One region of the Geobacillus sp. CCR genome, then DNA from elsewhere that is predicted to be linked to it. Evidence: predicted binding sites of a transcription regulator. Region 1 holds the regulator's gene; the other holds the start of a gene.
The links. The regulator NrdR, encoded in region 1, represses ribonucleotide reductase genes. The targets are predictions, from matches to a motif close to AACACNATATATNGTGTT.
Positions count from the first base shown of each region.

Region 2: ACVBDQ_RS01375 (vitamin B12-dependent ribonucleotide reductase) is a predicted target of NrdR. The motif match lies at 2,370-2,387, and genes of this name have one in related genera.

Region 1 is NZ_JBREBQ010000007.1:59,774-66,124, forward strand. It holds gene ACVBDQ_RS05485 (glyceraldehyde-3-phosphate dehydrogenase) at 1-482, shown strand, start outside; gene speD (adenosylmethionine decarboxylase) at 797-1,171, shown strand; gene ACVBDQ_RS05495 (hypothetical protein) at 1,295-1,693, shown strand; gene nrdR (transcriptional regulator NrdR) at 1,761-2,222, shown strand; gene ACVBDQ_RS05505 (replication initiation and membrane attachment family protein) at 2,327-3,712, shown strand; gene dnaI (primosomal protein DnaI) at 3,724-4,665, shown strand; gene ytxC (putative sporulation protein YtxC) at 4,999-5,874, shown strand; T-box leader at 5,920-6,150, shown strand; gene thrS (threonine--tRNA ligase) at 6,210-6,351, shown strand, end outside.
Region 2 is NZ_JBREBQ010000002.1:29,668-36,018, forward strand. It holds gene ACVBDQ_RS01375 (vitamin B12-dependent ribonucleotide reductase) at 1-2,284, opposite strand, end outside; gene ACVBDQ_RS01380 (lipoate--protein ligase family protein) at 2,538-3,374, opposite strand; gene ACVBDQ_RS01385 (rhodanese-like domain-containing protein) at 3,584-3,958, shown strand; gene ACVBDQ_RS01390 (ROK family transcriptional regulator) at 4,015-5,202, opposite strand; gene gcvPB (aminomethyl-transferring glycine dehydrogenase subunit GcvPB) at 5,516-6,351, opposite strand, start outside.

The DNA.
Region 1 (6,351 bases):
ACGACCAAAAAAACATCGACAACCCGCATAAAGATTTGCGCCGCGCCCGCTCATGCGCGCAGTCGATCATCCCGACGACAACGGGAGCGGCGAAAGCGCTTGGCCTAGTGCTGCCGCATTTAAAAGGGAAGCTTCATGGCATGGCGCTCCGCGTCCCGACGCCGAACGTCTCGCTCGTCGACTTGGTCGTCGACTTGAAGCGCGATGTGACGGTTGATGAGGTGAACGAGGCGCTGATCCGCGCTGCCAACGGCCCATTGAAAGGCATCTTGGATTTCACGATGGAGCCGCTTGTCTCGATCGATTTCAATACGAATCCGCATTCTGCGATTATCGACGGCCTGTCGACGATGGTGATGGAAGGGCGAAAAGTGAAAGTGCTCGCTTGGTATGACAATGAATGGGGCTATTCGTGCCGCGTCGTTGATTTAGCCCATCTTGTCGCGGCCAAAATGAATGAGCGTCTCAGCGTCAATGCGTAACAGCGGTTCGATGTGAAGCGCGCCGCCTGCGCTATGGCTTTTGCGATCCGCACAAACGGATCGGGCCACGGTGCGGGCGTGGGCGCTTTTTCTCTTTTTTATGCAAAAAAATTAAAAAAGCCTGTTGCAAAAACCCCCTAAACAAAGTATACTATGTCTCGTGAACTTCTTAACGGCAAGGGTAATGTGACTACTTAAAGGGTTAGGACCTCTTAGGACTAACTTTCCCCCGTGGTAGTTATACATGCCATTTTGCAACTCACCTTCTGTTTTTTTATTTGTTTGAGAAAATTGGTTAAAGGGGGATTCTTTTCATGGACACGATGGGTCGTCACGTTATCTCGGAACTTTGGGGATGCGACTTTGACAAACTGAATGATATTGATTTTATTGAAAAAACGTTCGTTGACGCCGCGTTAAAGTCGGGAGCGGAGATTCGCGAAGTGGCGTTCCATAAATTCGCTCCGCAAGGCGTAAGCGGGGTCGTCATTATTTCGGAATCGCATTTGACGATTCACACCTTTCCCGAACACGGCTATGCGAGCATTGATGTGTATACATGCGGCCATTTAGACCCGACGATTGCCGCCGATTACATTGCCGAAATGCTGGGCGCGCAAACGCGGGAAACGATTGAACTTCCGCGCGGCATGCGCCCGATCGAAGTGAAAAAGGCGCAGGCGCTGTAATTGGATAATGATAAACCGAAAGGAGCGTAAGCGAAACGCTCCTTTTTTTGCGCCCTCGGCGGTACAACAGCGGCGAAAATCATGGTATGATGGAAGAAAAAGAATGACTAGGGAGACGTGGCAATGAGCATGTGGAAAACACTCAAATACGCCTTCACAAACCATTGTGAAACGCGGGAAAATCATGAAGATGAAGAGCTAAGAAGCCATTATTACAAAGCGACGAACCGCGCCGTCATCGATGCGGTCAAGGAGCTGCTCTCGTCGCTGCCCGGCGCCGAGCTCGTTTCTGTTTCCGAAGAGCGCGGCGAAATTTGTGCGCAAACAAAGCGCGGCAAAAAGTTGTTCATCGTCGCTACCGTCATTTCCGTGCGGCCGTTTGAAACGGCGGTCGACTTTTCCGCGACGACGGAGACGAAGCTATTGCCGTTTGATTTTGGGCATAGCCGGGCGGTCATTCTCGATTTGTATCGGAAGCTCGACGCCCGCCTGCCCTATATCGGTTCCGGACTGAACAGCTAACTATATCTTGTCTGCTTTCGTCCATTCCGGTATGATAGAAAATAAGAAGATCAACGGAGTGGATGTTATGCGATGTCCTTCATGCCATCATCAAGGCACGCGCGTGCTTGACTCGCGCCCGGTTGAAGAGGGTCGTTCGATCCGCCGCCGGCGGGAGTGCGAACAGTGCCATTATCGGTTTACGACGTTTGAGCGGATCGAGGAGCCGCCGCTGATTGTTGTGAAAAAAGAGGGAACGCGCGAAGAATTCAGCCGGGAGAAAATTTTGCGCGGCTTGATCAAAGCGTGCGAGAAGCGGCCGGTGGCGCTCGAGGAGCTTGAAAAAGTGACGCAGGAAATTGAGCGCGAACTGCGCAATCAAGGCGTCTCGGAAGTGAAAAGCGAAACGATCGGCGAAATGGTGATGGAGCGCCTGTCACACATCGATGAGGTCGCCTATGTCCGCTTCGCTTCCGTCTATCGGCAGTTTAAAGATATTAATGTGTTCATTGAAGAACTGAAAGAGCTGATCAAAAAAGGGCAACGGTAAAAAGGGCTTTGGCGTTAGGCGGCAAGCCCTTTTTTCAACGTCTTTTCGGCAGGAAAGGGGAGAGCCGGTTTGAAACGAATACGGCGGAATGGAAGGTCGGAGCGATGCAGCACCATTGGAAAGAGCTGATTGCTGTCGACCGTTATACCGTGCAAAGCCGTGGGGTGTTGCAAGAGGTGGACCGTAAAGTGCTGACGCTGCTTTACCAGCCGCTCATCGGCTGCCGGGCGTTGGCGCTTTATATGACGCTTTGGGGGGAGCTTGAGCTGCTTGACGGCCAGGAAGCGACCCATCATCGGCTTATGGCGCTCATGCAGTGCGGACTGCCGGACATTTACAGCGAACGGTTGAAACTCGAAGGAATCGGGCTGCTCGACACATACGTCCACGCTCCAGAGGCGGATGAACCGAAGCTGTTTCTTTATGAGCTGCGTCCGCCGCTGGCGCCAGACCAGTTTTTCCGCGACGAGATGTTGAGCGTTTTTTTGCACCGGCAAGTCGGCCGCCACTTGTTTATCCAGCTGAGCAACTTTTTTGCCCGTCCGTCCATTGATGAAACGAAATTCACCCAGGTGACGCGGTCGTTTTCCGACGTGTTTTCGGCCGTGCCCGCTGAACAAATCGTCGCCGGCCTCAGCGAAGAAGCCGGGCCCGAGCTGCTTGAAGGGAAGGATCACATCAGGCGGGATGAGGCGTCGTATGTGCTCGATGATGATGTATTCGACTTTGAGCTGTTTTTTGCCGGCCTGTCCAAGCAGCTTGTGCCGCGCCGGGCTGTGACAGCGAAAGTGAAGGAAGCGATTAAAAAGCTGGCGTTTTTATACGGCATTCCGCCGCTTGAGATGCAAAAACTGGTCCTTGGCGTCATCGATCCGGCCTATCATATCGATATTGACGCGTTGCGCCGGGCGGCGCGCGAATGGTATGAGCTCGAACATGGCGGTGTCGAGCCGCGCCTCGTCGAACGAGTGCAGCCGCTCGCCTACCGGACGATGGAAAACATCGAACCGCGCACAAAAGAGGAGCAACTAATGAAACAGCTGGAAACAATTTCCCCGCGCCAGCTGCTGAAAGAGATTTCAGGCGGCGCTGAGCCGTCGCTTGCTGATTTGCAGTTGATCGAAGACATTATGTTCCAGCAGCAGCTGCTCCCCGGAGTTGTCAACGTGCTCATTTATTATGTCATGCTCCGGACGAATATGAAGCTGTCGAAAAAATACGTAGAAAAAATCGCCAGCCATTGGGCGCGCAAAAAGGTGAAAACCGTGAAGGAAGCAATGGAACTGGCGAAAGAAGAGGCGAAAACATACCAAAACTGGGCGAACGAAAAGGAAAAAGGGACGCGGACGGTGCGCAAAGTCGTGCGCACGGAAATCGTCCCGGACTGGCTGAACATGGATTACAGCCAGCCGGATGATGATGATTTTGACGTCGAACAGGCGCGCAAAGAGCTTGAGGAACGGCTGAAAAAATACCGTGATGAATCATAGAGGGAAAAGCCATGGAACGAGTAAACCACCTGTTGCAGCGGTTGCTTGGCAATCAACGGTTTAAACAACGCTACGAACAAATGAAACGCTACATTTTGGAGCATCCGGACGTGCAGCCGTTTTTGCGGGCGCACGAACGGCAATTGTCGGCCGATGCGGTTGACCGCAGCTTGATGAAGCTGTATGAGTTCATCGAGCAGCACGGGAATTGCCGCCAATGTCCGGGCCTTGAGCGATGCAACAACATGCTGCCGGGGTACCATCCAAATTTGGTGGTCAACGGTGGAAGGATCGACGTTGAGTACGACCGCTGCCCCAAAAAAGTGCAGCATGACGAGCGAAAACGGCAAGAGTCGCTCATTCAAAGCATGTTCATGCCGCGCGAAATCTTGCGTGCTTCGCTCTCTGACGTCGATCTCAATGACGATGGGCGGATCAAAGCGATCCGATTTGCCGAGCGGTTTGTGGCGGAATACGAGCCAGGGAAAAAAATGAAAGGCTTGTATTTGCACGGATCGTTTGGGGTGGGCAAAACGTATTTGCTCGCCGCGATCGCCAACGAGCTGGCGAAGCGAAACGTTTCGTCGCTGATCGTCTACGTGCCCGAGCTGTTTCGTGAGATGAAACATTCGCTTCAAGACCAGACGATGAACGAAAAGCTTGATTATATCAAAAAAGTGCCGGTGCTGATGCTCGATGACCTTGGGGCGGAGGCGATGTCAAGCTGGGTGCGCGATGATGTATTTGGCCCGATCTTGCAATACCGGATGTTTGAAAACTTGCCGACGTTTTTCACGTCGAACTTTGATATGCAGCAGCTCGCCCATCATTTGACGTATTCGCAGCGCGGCGAAGAAGAGAAGGTGAAGGCGGCGCGCATTATGGAGCGAATCCGCTATTTGGCCTATCCGATTGAAATCACTGGACCGAACCGCCGTGAGCAAAATATATAAAGGCGATTTGAAACGTTGCCGTTTGCACAGGCATGTTGATTAACCCATAAAAACTAGTTGAGCAGGTTCTGTTTCTAGCTTTTCTGCCGTAGTCGGCAAGCGGTTCGTTTGCCGACTGGGGCTGACCCAAAAGGGTAATTTCCCTTAAACAAAACACAACATATTTGTTTTATGCCTGTATACGGTAATAAGAAAGGGTGTCCCGATCCTTTTGGGGCACCCTCTCCTCGAACAATGAACGCCGCTAAGCTTTGTGGTTTTTTAGTCTAAACAGCCCGTTGTCCCCATATATATAAACCAAGCATTCCTTTCGGGCTAAAGGGGGGACAGCGGGTGATCGAAATCCATTTTGACGAGGCAAGCGAGGCGGAAAAATTGGTTGGGCTGCTAGATCACCGGCAACCGGATGACGGTCCGCTGTTTCATGCCGCTTATGACGGGAACAAAACCGTGGCGGTTTACATACAGGGCGAGGAGAAGCGTGTGCTTGAGGAGCATATCATCCCAGCGATGACGGCGTTTATGCAGGAGGTGATGGAAGACCGGCTGCTGCTATCCATCATTGCCAATGTTTTTTATTTCCGCGACGTCGAAGAACAGCAGCAAATTTTGGCCCTCGCTCATTCGTTTTTGGACGGCGAGCGGAGCGATTACCGGAAAAGCGCGGCGTTTGCCGCCTCGCGCACCGTGATGTTGCGCGACGCTTTTGCCTCCTTTTTGCGCGACGGCTTGTCATTTTCGTTTTCTTCGTTCGTTACGTTCCGGTTAAAGCCGTATATGGAGCGCCTCCAACATTATGTCGAGCTGGCGATTGATGAATACAAGCTGGAGCAGGAGTATCAAAATTTTGTGCAAATGCTGCGCGACTGCCTGGCTGGCCGGACGCCGCAATGGCCGCGCCTGTATTTGGTGCACGATCCGCCGCACTTCGTATTTTACGACAGCGAGCGGCGGGAGCTGTCGGCGGCGGAAGTGAGACAGTTGATCGACCGCCATCTCGTCTTCAGCCAGCCGATGTATATTGATGCATCGGTGCTCGCTCCGCTTGTCTCGCTCGCTCCGGCGGAAATTGAGCTGTACACCGATCATCCGGATGACGGCATGGTGCAGACACTGCAAAACGTGTTTCAAGAACGGCTGATCGTCTGCCGCCGCGCCGATTTTTCCCGCTTGTTTGCCGCCAACGCTGGAAATGGGGGAGAAGCTTGATTTTTCCTGCTGTTTTCGCTATAATGTCGTCATGAATATGGATGAATACAAGCGATGACGAGGACATGGGTGCATTTTTACGGTTTCCAGAGAGGGAAGGCAGCGGCTGGAACCTTCCTAACACGAAAAATGCGCTTACCCCCTCAGAGCTGCGGCAGCGAACGCAACGCCCAGTAGTTGCCGCCGGTGGACGACCGTTATTCTTGTTGAGCCATGGCATGGCGAGGCGCTGCCATGGGAAGAAGGGTGGAACCACGATGAAAACTCGTCCCTTTAGGAGGGAGGAGTTTTTTTATTTTTCCATTTTCATCATCATGACAAAGGAGTGATTGCCGATGCCAGACGTCATTCGCATCACGTTCCCAGATGGGGCGGAAAAGGAGTTTCCGAAGGGGACGACGACGGAAGACATCGCTGCCTCGATCAGCCCGGGGCTGAAGAAAAAAGCGATCGCCGGCAAACTGAACGGCCGGTTCG
Region 2 (6,351 bases), on a different contig from region 1:
CTTTCGCACCGCAACGCCATAAACGCTCGTACACTTTTTGCACTTGCTCGACGGTGTAGCCCTTCGGCGCGTTGACCGTTTTCGACAAGCTCGAGTCGACCCAGCGTTGAATGATGCACTGCACATCGGCGTGCGCTTCCGGCGGCAAGTCCATCGCCGTCACAAACCAAGGCGGCAAGTGGTTCGGGTCGGCTTCCGGGTGTTTGTCCAAATATTCTTGGACGATGTCCGCTTTCACTTCGATAAATTTGCCCAAGCGCCCGCTCCGGTAGTACGAGAACGAGAAGTACGGCTCAAGCCCGGTTGAGACGCCGACCATCGTTCCCGTCGATCCTGTCGGCGCCACCGTCAGCAAGTGCGAGTTGCGGATGCCGTATTTCAAAATATCTTGACGAATATCTTCCGGCATCCGTTTCATGTAGCCGGTGTTGATGAACGCTTCACGCAGCTTGCGCGTCTCTTCCTCCGTTTCGCCGACCAAAAACGGGAAGCTGCCTTTTTCTTTCGCCAGCTCGATCGATGCCCGGTATGCGGTCGTGGCGATCGTGCGGAACAGCTCATCGACAAGCTGGTTTCCTTCCTCAGAGCCGTACGCTTTTTCGCAGTAAATGAGCAAGTCTGCAAGCCCCATGACGCCAAGGCCGATGCGGCGCTCGCCGAGCGCTTGTTTTTTGTTTTCCTCAAGGAAGTACGGCGTGGCGTCAATGACGTTGTCTTGCATCCGCACCCCGATTTCGACCGTGCGTTTCAGTTTTTCGTAGTCAATGACCTTCCGTTCTTTGTCGACCATGTTCGCCAAGTTAATGGCGGCCAGATTGCACACCGAATACGGTGCCAACGGTTGTTCCCCGCACGGGTTGGTCGCAACGACTTTTTGCCCGTACGCGCGGGCGTTCGTCATTTCGTTGGCGTTGTCGATGAAGAAAATGCCCGGCTCGGCCGAATACGTCGCGCAAATGTTGATCAGCTTCCACAGTTCGCGGGCGCGGATTTTCCGGTAGACGCGGACGCGATAGCCCATTTTCTCCCATTCGCGTACATCGCCGACTTCATGCCATTTTTCGTTGTAAATGCGCATTTCCTCTTCGGAATAGGTTTCCACGTCCGGGAAGCGGAGCGCGTATTCTTCGTCCTTTTCGACCGCTTCCATGAACTCTTTCGTCAAGCAGACGGAAATGTTCGCACCGGTCAAAAAGTCTGGGTTGTGCACCGTATATGTACCGCCGGTGCGCAGTTTTTCTTCGGCGTCTTTGATGATGTCTTCGGTGAAACCGCCGTAGTCAGGCGCGTTCTTGTATCGGACGATCGCTTCGTACATCGCCCGCTCCCGCTCGGTGAGCGGCGTAAATTTCAGTTTGTCGCGCGCTGCTTTTTTGATGCCTTCGTCTTCCATATTTTCGAGCAGGTAGCGCAAAATGCGCGGGTTTTGCATTTTCGAGACGATGAATTCGATAATGTCCGGGTGCCAGTCGGCCAGCATAATCATTTGGGCGCCGCGGCGGGAGCCACCTTGCTCGACAAGGTGGGTCAGCTTCGCAATATCGTCAAGCCACGAGACCGACCCGGACGATTTGCCGTTCACCCCGCGCGCAAGCGTATGGCGCGGCCGCAATGTCGAGCCGTTCGTCCCAACGCCGCCGCCGCGGCTCATGATTTCCATCACCTGCTTCCGATGTTCGGAAATTCCTTCGCGCGAGTCTTTCACAAACGGCATCACATAGCAGTTGAAATACGTCACTTCCTTGCCCGAACCCGCCCCGTACAACACGCGGCCGGCCGGAACAAAATTCAAGCTTGCGAGCTCTTGATAAAACTTTTCGAACCACTCTTTCCGCTTTTCTTCTGTCTTTTCCACCGCCGCCAGCCCAGTCGCATTGCGCTTGGCGATTTGCTCATAGAAAATTTCGAGCGGCTTATCAATAATGTCGAGCGACCGAACCACAATGCCGGTCTCCGCCTCTTCCCCTTCGAGCACGTGCCGGTATTCGTCTTCAATCAACACGCGCGCCTTTTTCGCCTCCCAATCGATGTCGACGATAAACCCGAGCCCTCGTGCCGGGAATTTCGGATCCTCCTTGATCGTCAACACGACGAAATCGCCCGGTGTGAGCGTCAGCTTCTCCGTATCTTTGAATGAATACCGGTCAAGCATGACCAAACGGGATACGCCTTTATGGGTGATGTGCATATCCGGCGTAATCGGATGCACTTGCGGAAATAGGCGGATATCCTCGTTCAGCTTGTCAATATTGATCTTCATTTTTTCGGATGACGCCACCGTCATTCTCCTATCTCTCCTCTTTTATATAATCTCTCATGTTTTTGGCAAAGTTGTCCTGTCTTCTCTACCTTACCATATCAAACAGAAAAAAACAATATATAGTATGATTTTTTATGAAAATCATACTATATATTGTTAAAGAGAACAAATGATTTCATTTTGTCAAGCAAAAAAAACAAAACACGGCGAAAAGCGGAGAAAAACGGGGGAGTGCCGCTGTTTTTGCCGGAAAACGAACGATTTACCGCGTCGCTGCTCAGCGCTTGAAGTTCCATTCGTCGCTTTCGTATTTCGTCCGCGCCAGCTCTTCGACGTACGCCCGCTCTTCGGCGGTGAGCGTGTACGGTTCCAATACGATGTTCAATCCTTTTTCAAATCCTTTGTAAAACGCCTCTTTCGCTTCCTCGATCGTCACCGTGCGGCTCGTCAACTCATTGATCGCGACCGCCTTCTTTTTAAAATCGCGCTGCAGACGCTCTTTCACCCGCTCGTTTGGATATTTAAACAAGCTGAACAGCAGCTCTTCGTCCAGATCAAGCAAAATCGATCCGTGCTGCAAAATGACGCCTTTTTGCCGCGTTTGCGCGCTGCCGGCGATTTTCCGCCCCTCAACGACAAGCTCGTACCATGACGGCGCGTCAAAACAAACGGCCGAGCGCGGGCTGCGCAAATCTGCCTTCTCTTCTTCCGTTTTCGGCACGGCAAAATACGCATCCAACCCAAGATAGCGAAATCCCTCTAAAATTCCTTGCGAAATGACGCGGTATGCTTCCGTCACCGTCTTCGGCATCGCCGGGTGCGACTCGGAGACGATCACGCTGTATGTCAATTCTTTATCGTGCAGGACGCCGCGCCCGCCAGTCGGCCGACGGACAAAGCCGAGACCGTGCCGTTTGACCGCCTCTAAATCAATTTCTTTCTCCACTTTTTGAAAATAACCAATCGACAACGTCGGCGGATTCCAGCCATAAAAGCGGATCGTCGGCGGAATTTTGCCTTCGCTGTGCCAATCGAGAAGCGCCTCATCGAGCGCCATATTGAACGCCGGCGGGCAATAGCCGGAATCGATAAAGCGCCATACTTCTTTTGCCATCGTTCCACCTTCTCTATTGTTCCATACTCTAAACGCTGCGGCGGCTTGTCGACCACCGCCAAGGGGCGGGACGCTTTTGGCCGCCTTTATTAGTTTAGCAAACAACGCCGGTGAAGGAAAGAAAAATGGCATCGCGAAAACCTCTTTGCTTCCCGGCGGCGACTTTATATAATAGGAAATAGCAGACGAAGCGAAAGGAGGCATGACGGGTGGAAGCATTGCTCATTATTCTCGGCGCAATCATCGTGTATTCCGTCATTACGTACTTCTGGCAGAAGAGAATTGTCAAAGCATTGACAGAGGAAGAGTTCCGCGCCGGTTATCGAAAAGCGCAACTCGTCGACGTCCGCGAACCGGATGAGTTTGCGGCTGGACATATTTTAGGGGCTCGCAACATCCCGCTCACGCAGCTTCGCATGCGCATGAAAGAATTGCGCAAAGACCAGCCGATCTATTTGTACTGCCAAAACGGACTGCGCAGCGGGCGAGCCGCGCAAATGCTCTACCGAAAAGGATACCGCGACTTGTACCATTTAAAAGGCGGATTTAAAACATGGACCGGGAAAGTGAAGAAAAAAGCGTAGCCCGTTAACCAAAAAGGCGCTCTGCCCAAACAGGCAGGCGCCTCTTTTCGCATGCGCTAGACCGCCGCAAATTCCGGCGGCAGGACGACCGCCTCAAGCACCGAAGCAGCCGCGCCGATGGCGCAGCTTTTCTCTTTCAGCTTGGAGGAGATGATGGACGGCTCGCTTTCTTTTTTGACGAGAATCCGCTTTCTCACTTCTTGGCGCGCCGGACCGATCACATACTCGCCCGCTTGGGCAATCGGACCGCCGATGATGACTGCTTCTGGATTGTACGCATAAATCACCTGCAACAATCCAACGCCGAGATAGCGCCCCGTTTCCTCCAAAATGCGCGCCAGCTGTTCATCGCTTTCTGCTGCCAACGCCATCGCAGCGATGGAAAAGCGTTCATCGAGCCATTCAGAACGCCCTTCTTCAGCCAAACGGCGCTCAATGTATTTTTCCGACGCATACATTTCCCAGCAGCCGATGTTGCCGCAGCTGCAGCGAATGCCGTTGACATCGATCGTATGATGGCCGATTTCACCAGCTAGGCCGCTGACACCCCGATAGAGCTGATGGTGAAGAACGACGCCGGCGCCAATGCCGATTCCGGCGCTGATGTAAACAAAGTGGGCGAACTCGTTGCCGGCGCCGAACCACTTTTCTCCAAGCGCCGCCAGTTTCGCCTCATTCTCGACAATGACAGGACGCTCAGGCCACCGTTGCCGCAAAACAGCCGCCAAGGCGACATCGTCCCAGCGCAAGTTCGGAGCAAACACAACGGTCCCGCTTTCGGTATGGACGACGCCCGGCACGCCGATGCCGATTCCCATCACACCGTACGGTGTCGCCGGCGCCCGGCGGATGGCCGCCTCGATGAGCTCCATCATTTCGCCGATGATCGCCTCCTGCCCTTCAGACGGGCGGAACGAACGCCGTTGCTCCCAAAGAATGTCCGCGTTTAAATTGGTCAACACGGCATACAAATAGTTCACCCCCAGCTCAACGCCGATAAGCGAGCCGGCGTCGGCGTTGAAGCGAAGCATGAGCGGCCGGCGCCCGCCGGTTGACTCGCCGATTCCGCTTTCATGGACGAAATGCTCGGCGATCAGTTCGTCAACAAGCGCGGAGACAGTGGCCTTGTTCAATCCGGTTGTCTTGGCGATATCGGCGCGCGAAATCGGATGCTGGTCGCGAATCAATTTTAAGACGAGCTGTTTATTCATTTTTTTTACAAGAGAAATGTTTCCTGTCCGCACGTCTCTGTCATCCTTTTCATTTGATTGATCGAATGTGTCTTGCGAAAGGGCAGGGGCGCCTCGCTATTATGGCGGTTGCTGCATCCGTCGATTCCTGCCGTGCAGGCTTCTTGGCCATCCGCTTTTTCACTCAAGCCGTCGGGCGCCCGTGCACCGACTGTTAAGGCTAACTTCTCCATATGGACACATGCTTTTTCTTTCTTGATCTTAGTTTATATAATAAACTAATTCGACGTTTTTGTCAATGGCTCATCCGGCGTACAAAGAAACGGCCCGCTCCGTTAGGGAGCGAGCGCTCATCAATGCTCAAACGTCAGTTATTGCTATGTTTCGGTTTTTGGTAGCGCAAAATCGGCTTGCGCGCTGCGGTCGTTTCATCAAGTCGCTTCACAACGGTCGTATGCGGCGCTTCTTGAACGATTTCCGGATTTTCCTCCGCCTCTTTGGCAATTTGGATCATGGCGTCAATAAACGCGTCAAGCGTCTCTTTCGACTCCGTCTCCGTCGGCTCAATCATCATGCACTCTTCGACGATGAGCGGGAAGTAAATCGTCGGCGGATGGAAGCCGAAATCAAGCAGCCGTTTCGCGATGTCAAGCGTTCTGACGCCAAGTTTCTTTTGCCGCTTGCCGGATAAGACAAACTCATGCTTGCAATGGCGGTCATACGGCAAATCGTAATACTCGGCAAGACGGCGCATCATATAGTTGGCGTTTAACACGGCGTATTCGCTCACCGCTTTCAAACCGTCCGGCCCCATCGAGCGGATGTACGTGTACGCCCGGACGTTGATGCCGAAATTGCCGTAAAACGGCTTGACGCGGCCGATCGACTGCGGGCGGTCGTCATCGAGATAATAGCCGTTTTCTCCTTTTTCGATGACCGGCTTCGGCAAAAACGGAACGAGGTCGGCTTTCACCCCGACCGGGCCTGAGCCTGGGCCTCCGCCGCCGTGCGGGCCGGTGAACGTTTTATGCAAGTTCAAATGAACGACGTCAAAGCCCATGTCCCCCGGGCGCGCCTTGCCAAGAATCGCGTTTAAATTCGCCCCGTCATAATACAGCTTGCCGCCGGCTGCGTGGACGATTTCAGCCACTTCGACGATCTGCTCTTCAAACAGCCCGAGCGTATTCGGATTCGTGAGCATAA